Actinocatenispora thailandica: one gene and its partner. The protein of the gene in region 1 interacts with the protein of each later gene in a pairwise test. Links are inferred from orthologs where the notes say so. Each region holds a gene or a part of one and is shown on either strand. Other genes may lie near its edges. The genes, in order: aceE and nth.

Region 1 (3,547 bases):
CGGCTGATCGCGCTGATGACCACCGCGCAGGGCACCGCGTCGATCGCCAGCGCCTCGGCGTACGCCGACCAGCAGTGGCACCACGTGGCGCTGGAACGCCACGCCGGCCGGCTGACGATGTACGTGGACGGAGCCGCGGTCGCCGCCGGCGACGCGGTCGCCGGTTCGGTCAGCCAGACCGTGTCGTTCCAGATCCAGGTCGGCCAGCGGCTGGACAACGCCTGCCGGTTCGACGGAGCGCTGGACGAGGTTCGCGGCTACGACCGGGCGCTGAGCGCCGACGAACTGGCCGCGGTCCGCGCCAACGCCCCGGTCCGCGACGGCCTGGTGCTGCGCCTCCCGTTCGACTCGGTCGACCCGGACTGACCAGGCACGCGTCCGGCCCGGCACCTGTGGTCGGTGCCGGGCCGGACGCGGTGCTCGGTCGAACTCAGCTGTCCCCGCCGGCCTCCGCCTGCGGAGCCGCGTTCACGTCGTCCAGCTGGTACTTCTTGAACGCCTGCGCCGGTACCTGCGCGTCGACCTCGCCGCGGCGGGCCAGCTGGCGCAGCGCCGTGACCGTGATCGACTCGGCGTCCACGTGGTAGTGCCGGCGCAGCGCCCCGCGGGTGTCGGAGTGGCCGAACCCGTCGGTGCCCAGCGCGGTGAAGTCGGTCGGCACGTACCGAGCGATCAGGTCCGGCACCGCCCGCATGTAGTCGCTGACCGCCACCGCCGGCCCGGCCGCGTCGGCGAGCTTGGCGGTCACGTACGGCGTGGCCGCCTCCTGCTCCGGGTGCAGCAGGTTGTGCTCCTCGACCCGGTCGGCGTCGCGGCGCAGCTCGGTCCACGAGGTCACCGACCACACGTCGGCCGACACGCCCCAGTCGTCGGCGAGCAGCTGCTGCGCCTTCAACGCCCACGGCATCGCCACGCCCGAGGCGAGCAGCTGCGCCTTCGGACCGTCACCGGCGCCCCGCGCGTACCGGTAGATGCCCTTGAGCAGCCCCTCGACGTCCAGGTCCGCCGGCTGTGGCGGCTGGACGATCGGCTCGTTGTAGACGGTGAAGTAGTAGTAGACGTCCTCCGGCGCGTCGCCGTACATCCGGCGCAGGCCGTCCTTGACCAGGTGCGCGATCTCGTACGCGAACGCCGGATCGTAGCCGACGACCGCCGGGTTGGCGTACGCCAGCAGCGGCGACTGGCCGTCCTGGTGCTGCAGCCCCTCGCCGTTGAGCGTGGTGCGCCCGGCCGTGGCGCCGAGCACGAAACCGCGCGCCATCTGGTCCGACGCCGCCCAGAACCCGTCGCCGGTGCGCTGGAAGCCGAACATCGAGTAGAAGATGTACAGCGGGAGCATCGGCACGCCGTGGGTGGCGTACGCGGTGCCGGCGGCGGTGAACTCGGCGACCGACCCGGCCTCGGTGATCCCCTCGTGCAGGATCTGGCCGTTGGTGGCCTCCCGGTACGCGAGGAACAGGTCCCGGTCGACCGGCGTGTAGGTCTGCCCGTGCGGCGAGTAGATCTTCGCCGTCGGGAACAGCGAGTCCATCCCGAACGTGCGTGCCTCGTCCGGGATGATCGGCACCACGTGCGCGCCGAACTCCTTGTCCTTCATCAGCTCCTTGAACAGCCGCACGATCGCCATCGTGGTGGCGACCTTCTGCTTGCCGGAGCCGGCGGCGAACATGTCGTACCGCTCCGGTTTCGGCGCTGGCATCGCGATCACCGGATGCCGGCGCTCCGGCAGCGAGCCGCCGAGATGCTTGCGGCGCTCCATCATGTACTGCCACTCGTCGGACGACTCGCCCGGGTGGAAGTACGGCGGCAGCACCGGGTCCAGCGCCGAGTCGGGGATGTCCAGGTAGAGCCGGTCGCGGAAGCTCTTCAGGTCGTCGGCCTTGAGCTTCTTCATCTGGTGGGTGGCGTTGCGGGCCTCGAAGTGGCTGCCCAGCGTCCAACCCTTGATCGTCTTGGCCAGGATGACGGTCGGCTGGCCGGTGTGCTCGGTCGCCGCCCGGTACGCCGCGTACAGCTTGCGGTAGTCGTGGCCGCCGCGCTTGAGGTTCCAGATCTCGTCGTCGGAGTAGTTCTCCACCATCCGGCGGGTGCGCGGGTCGCGCCCGAAGAAGTGCTCCCGGACGTACGCCCCGTCCTCGGCCTTGTAGGTCTGGTAGTCGCCGTCCGGCGTCACGTTCATCAGGTTGACCAGGGCGCCGTCGGCGTCGGCGGCGAGCAGCGGGTCCCACTCCCGGCCCCAGATCACCTTGATCACGTTCCAGCCGGCGCCGCGGAACAGGCCCTCCAGCTCCTGGATGATCTTGCCGTTGCCGCGGACCGGGCCGTCCAGCCGCTGCAGGTTGCAGTTGACCACGAAGGTCAGGTTGTCCAGCTCCTCGCGGGCCGCGAGGGTGATCGCGCCGAGCGTCTCCGGCTCGTCCATCTCACCGTCGCCGAGGAACGCCCACACGTGCTGCTGGCTGGTGTCCTTGAGACCGCGGTTGTGCAGGTAGCGGTTGAACCGCGCCTGGTAGATCGCCCCCAACGGGCCGAGACCCATCGAGACGGTCGGAAACTCCCAGAAGTCCGGCAGCAGCCGCGGGTGCGGGTAGCTCGGCAGCCCGCCACCCGGGTTGCTGAACTCCTGCCGGAACCCGTCCAGCTGGCGCTCCGACAGCCGGCCCTCCAGGAACGCCCGCGCGTACATGCCGGGCGACGCGTGCCCCTGGAAGTAGACCTGGTCGCCGCCGCCGGGATGGTTCTTGCCCCGGAAGAAGTGGTTGAACCCGACCTCGTACAGGCTGGCCGCCGAGGCGTAGGTGGAGATGTGCCCGCCGACCTCGACGCCCGGCCGCTGCGCCCGGTGCACCTGGATCGCCGCGTTCCACCGGATGTACGCCCGGATCCGGCGCTCGATGTACTCGTCGCCCGGGAACCAGGGTTCCTGCTCGGGCGGGATCGTGTTGATGTAGTCGGTGCTGGTCAGCGCGGGCACACCGACCTGGCGCTCCCGAGCCCGTTCCAGCATGCGCAGCATGACGTAGCGCGCACGCTGCCGGCCGCGGCTGTCCACGACCGCGTCCAGCGACTCGACCCATTCGGTGGTTTCCTCCGGGTCGATGTCCGGAATCTGGCTCGGGAGCCCGTCGCTGATCACCGGGCGCTTGCGTTCCGTGGCCACGGGTCGTCCCTCGTCATCTCTTGTGGAGTCTTCTGCTGCTGCCATCCTGCCTCCGATCGCCGGGTCGCGTCACGCGGGTCCGATCGGTGGGCGAGGATCGGCGCATGTACTCCCAGGAGATCACCGTCCGCACCGGGGCCAACCCCACCGTCGCCGACCTGACCGACTCCGCGCAGCGTTTCCTGGCCGGGGCCGGGCGCGTGGACGGCCTGCTGCACGTGTTCGTACCGCATGCCACCGCCGGCGTGGCGATCCTGGAGACCGGCGCCGGCTCCGACGAGGATCTGCTCACCGCGCTGGACGAGCTGCTGCCCGCCGACGGCCGCTGGCGGCACCGGCACGGCAGCCCAGGTCACGGCCGCGACCACGTGCTGCCCGCGCTGATCC
Region 2 (3,158 bases), 2.2 Mb from region 1 along the record:
ACTCGTCGACCAGCACGTCGATCGGCCAACCCCGGTCGCCCTGCACGAGCCGGTCGAAGTAGAACCGCTTCGCCGAGAACGGGCAGTCCGGCTCGACCGCGCAGTCCAGGCACCGGTCGGCGGCCCCGGCCGGCTTGTGCTCCGGGGTGAAGTGCGACAGCCGGCCGAAGCTGGACACCCGCGTCGGCGCCTCGCCCAGCACGTACTGCAGCCAGTCGATGTCGTGGCAGGACTTGGCCAGCAGCATGAACGTCGACTCGTCGGCACGCCGCCAGTTGCCCCGGACGTACGAGTGGGCCTGGTGCCAGTACCCGACCGGCTCCAGGTGCTGCACACTCATCACCTCACCGAGCAGCCCGTCGTCGACGACCCGCTTCACCGCCTGGGTGTAGGGCGTGTAGCGCATCACGTGGCCGACCGCGAACAGCACGCCGGCCGCCTCGGCGGCGCCGACCAGCTGCCGGCACTCCGTCTCGGTCGGCGCGAGCGGCTTCTCCACCAGCACGTGCCGGCCGTGCTTCAGGAATTCGAGTACCGGCTCGGTGTGCATCCGGTCCTGGGTGCAGACCAGGACGGCATCGACGAGCGACGGGTCGGCGGCGAGCCGGCGGGCCAGGGACTGCCAGTCGGGGTAGGCATGCTCGGCCGGGATCTGGTGTTCGGCGGCGAACCGTTCGCGGCGCGCGTCGCGGGGCTCGGCCACCGCGACCACGCGGGCCCGGTCGGGGTGCTCCAGCGCCCAGCGGGCGTACGCGTTGCCGCGGCTTCCGGCGCCGACGACGGCGAGGGTGACAGGTGAGGACACACGGCGACGCTACTGTCGGCCCGTACGGGCAGGGAAGGGGCCCGCGCCACCTTCACGCTCCGTGCCCGGTGATCTCCACGACTGGCATCCCGCTTCGGCGGCGCCGTCGGCCCGGCCCGGTGGTGCCGGCCCGGCGCCCGGCGCCCGGCCGGCACGGCGGTCCCCGGGCCGGCGCCCGGCCGGCATGGCGGTACCCGGCCCGGCGCACTGCCGGCACCCGACCCGGCGGTGCTGTCGGTGCCTCGACGTAGGCTCGGCGGGTGACCCGAGAGACGAAGGCCGACCCGGCGGCCGACGCGGAGAGCCCGCTGTCACTGAAGCGGCGAGCCCGGCGAATGGGGCGCATCCTCGCCGAGACGCACCCGGACGCGCACTGCGAGCTCGACTTCACCAACCCGCTGCAGCTCGCGGTGGCCACCATCCTGTCCGCGCAGTCGACCGACAAGAAGATCAACGAGGTCACGCCGAAGCTGTTCGCGCGCTACCCGACGGCGGCCGACTACGCCGGCGCCGACCGGGCCGAGCTGGAGGAGCTGATCCGGCCGACCGGTTTCTACCGGAACAAGACGACCTCGCTGATCAAGCTCGGTGCCGCGCTGGTGGAGAAGTACGACGGCGAGGTGCCGGGCCGGCTGACCGACCTGGTGGCGCTGCCCGGGATGGGCCGCAAGACCGCGAACGTGATCCTCGGCAACGCGTTCGACGTTCCCGGCATCACCGTCGACACGCACTTCGCCCGGCTGGTCGGCCGCTGGCGGTGGACCGCCGAGACCGACCCGGTCAAGATCGAGTTCGCGGTCGGCGACCTGTTCGAGAAGCGCGACTGGACGATGCTGTCGCACCGGGTGATCTTCCACGGCCGGCGGGTCTGCCACGCCCGCAAGCCGGCCTGCGGCGCGTGCACGTTGGCCAAGCTCTGCCCGTCGTACGGCGCCGGGCCGACCGACCCGGTGGCGGCCGGGAAGCTGCTGAAGGGCCCGCGGGTCGCCGAGCTCGCCGCCGCCGCCGGCGTCCCGGCACCGTGACCGCTGGTCGACCGACCGGCCGGCGACCCGTACGCCGGTGGACGTCCGCGGTGCCCGGCGGCGCCGGGCGCGGCCTGCTGCTGTCGGGTGCGGTGTTCGTGCTGCTCGCGGCGTTGGCGGCGTGCGGCGGCAACGACCGGAGCGGGTCCGGCGGGCAGCCGGCGAAGCAGTCGTCCGCCAGCGGTTCGGCGGCCGGCTGGTTCACCGCCTGCCCGACCCCGCGCGGCCCGGCCACCGGCACGCCGAAGCCACCGGCGGTGACGCTGACCTGCGCGCACGACGGCCGCTCGATGCGGCTGGACCGGGCGTACGGCAAGCCGACGGTGATCAACGTGTGGGCGTCCTGGTGCCCGCCGTGCCGGCAGGAGCTGCCGCAGATCCAGGCGTACGCGAAGAAGCACCCCGAGGTCGTGGTGCTCACCGTGGACACCCGGGACACCACCGACGCCGGGCTGTCGTTCGCGCAGGCCGCGGGCGTCCGGCTGCCCACCCTGTACGACCCGAAGCAGCGGCTGCTCGCCGGCGTGCACCGGTCCGCGTTGCCGCTGACCCTGCTGCTGCGCGCCGACGGCACCCTGGCCTACACGTACAACTCGACCGCGCTGACCGCCGGCTCGCTCGCCGCGCTGGTCCGCAAGGAGCTGGGATGATCGCCCGGGGCAGCAGGATCGGCCCGACCGGCCGGCGGCGGCGATGAGCGCGGTGGCGGGCGACCCCGCGACGGAGCTGCCGGGCTGGTGGCAGCCGCTGCTGACCCGGGTCGGGGCGCTGCGGCCGGAGACGTTCGGCTCGCCGGTCTCGTCCGCCCGGCGCAGCGCGGTGCTGATCCTGCTCGCGGACGGCCCGGCCGGGCCGGACGTGGTGATCCTGCAACGCGCCAGCACGCTGCGGCACCACCCCGGCCAGTGCGCGTTCCCGGGCGGTGGCGCCGAACCGGCCGACGGCGGCCCCGCCGGTACCGCGCTGCGGGAGGCCGCCGAGGAGGTCGGCGTCCGGCCCGACACCGTGCAGGTGGTCGGCACCATGCCGGAGCTGTACCTGAACGTCTCGGACTTCCGGGTCACCCCGGTGCTGGCCTGGTGGCGGTCGCCGCACGGGTTCGCCGAACTCGACCCGGGCGAGGTGGCCCGGGTGGCGCGGTTGCCGCTGGCCGGGCTGGCCGATCCGACCAACCGGCTGCGGGTGCGCCATCCGAGCGGGTACGTGGGTGCCGCGTTCCGGCTGGACGGGATGCTGGTGTGGGGGTTCACCGGCGGCGTGCTGTCCCGGTTGCTCGACCTCGGCGGCTGGTCCCGGCCGTGGGACACCGCCCGCGTCGAGCCGCTGCC

What was found.
Region 2: the proteins of aceE (region 1) and nth interact in binary tests that used the Escherichia coli proteins (3 or more experiments, as listed by UniProt). The link is inferred for Actinocatenispora thailandica from one-to-one orthologs.

What each region holds. Positions count from the first base shown.
Region 1 is NZ_AP023355.1:2,239,875-2,243,421, forward strand. Bases 231-3,465 are described here. They hold aceE (pyruvate dehydrogenase (acetyl-transferring), homodimeric type), read right to left. Parts: upstream 3,161-3,465; coding sequence 431-3,160; downstream 231-430. Other genes in these bases: Athai_RS09950 (sialidase family protein), read left to right, coding at 231-366; Athai_RS09960 (secondary thiamine-phosphate synthase enzyme YjbQ), read left to right, coding at 3,265-3,465. Outside these bases: more of Athai_RS09950, read left to right, coding at 1-230; more of Athai_RS09960, read left to right, coding at 3,466-3,547. UniProt on the Escherichia coli protein: Component of the pyruvate dehydrogenase (PDH) complex, that catalyzes the overall conversion of pyruvate to acetyl-CoA and CO(2).
Region 2 is NZ_AP023355.1:990-4,147, reverse strand. The notes cover bases 140-2,985. They hold nth (endonuclease III), read left to right. Parts: upstream 140-1,140; coding sequence 1,141-1,830; downstream 1,831-2,985. Other genes in these bases: Athai_RS00015 (NUDIX hydrolase), read left to right, coding at 2,524-2,985; Athai_RS00020 (TlpA family protein disulfide reductase), read left to right, coding at 1,881-2,480; Athai_RS00030 (Gfo/Idh/MocA family protein), read right to left, coding at 140-805. In the rest of the region: more of Athai_RS00030, read right to left, coding at 1-139; more of Athai_RS00015, read left to right, coding at 2,986-3,158. UniProt on the Escherichia coli protein: DNA repair enzyme that has both DNA N-glycosylase activity and AP-lyase activity. The DNA N-glycosylase activity releases various damaged pyrimidines from DNA by cleaving the N-glycosidic bond, leaving an AP (apurinic/apyrimidinic) site.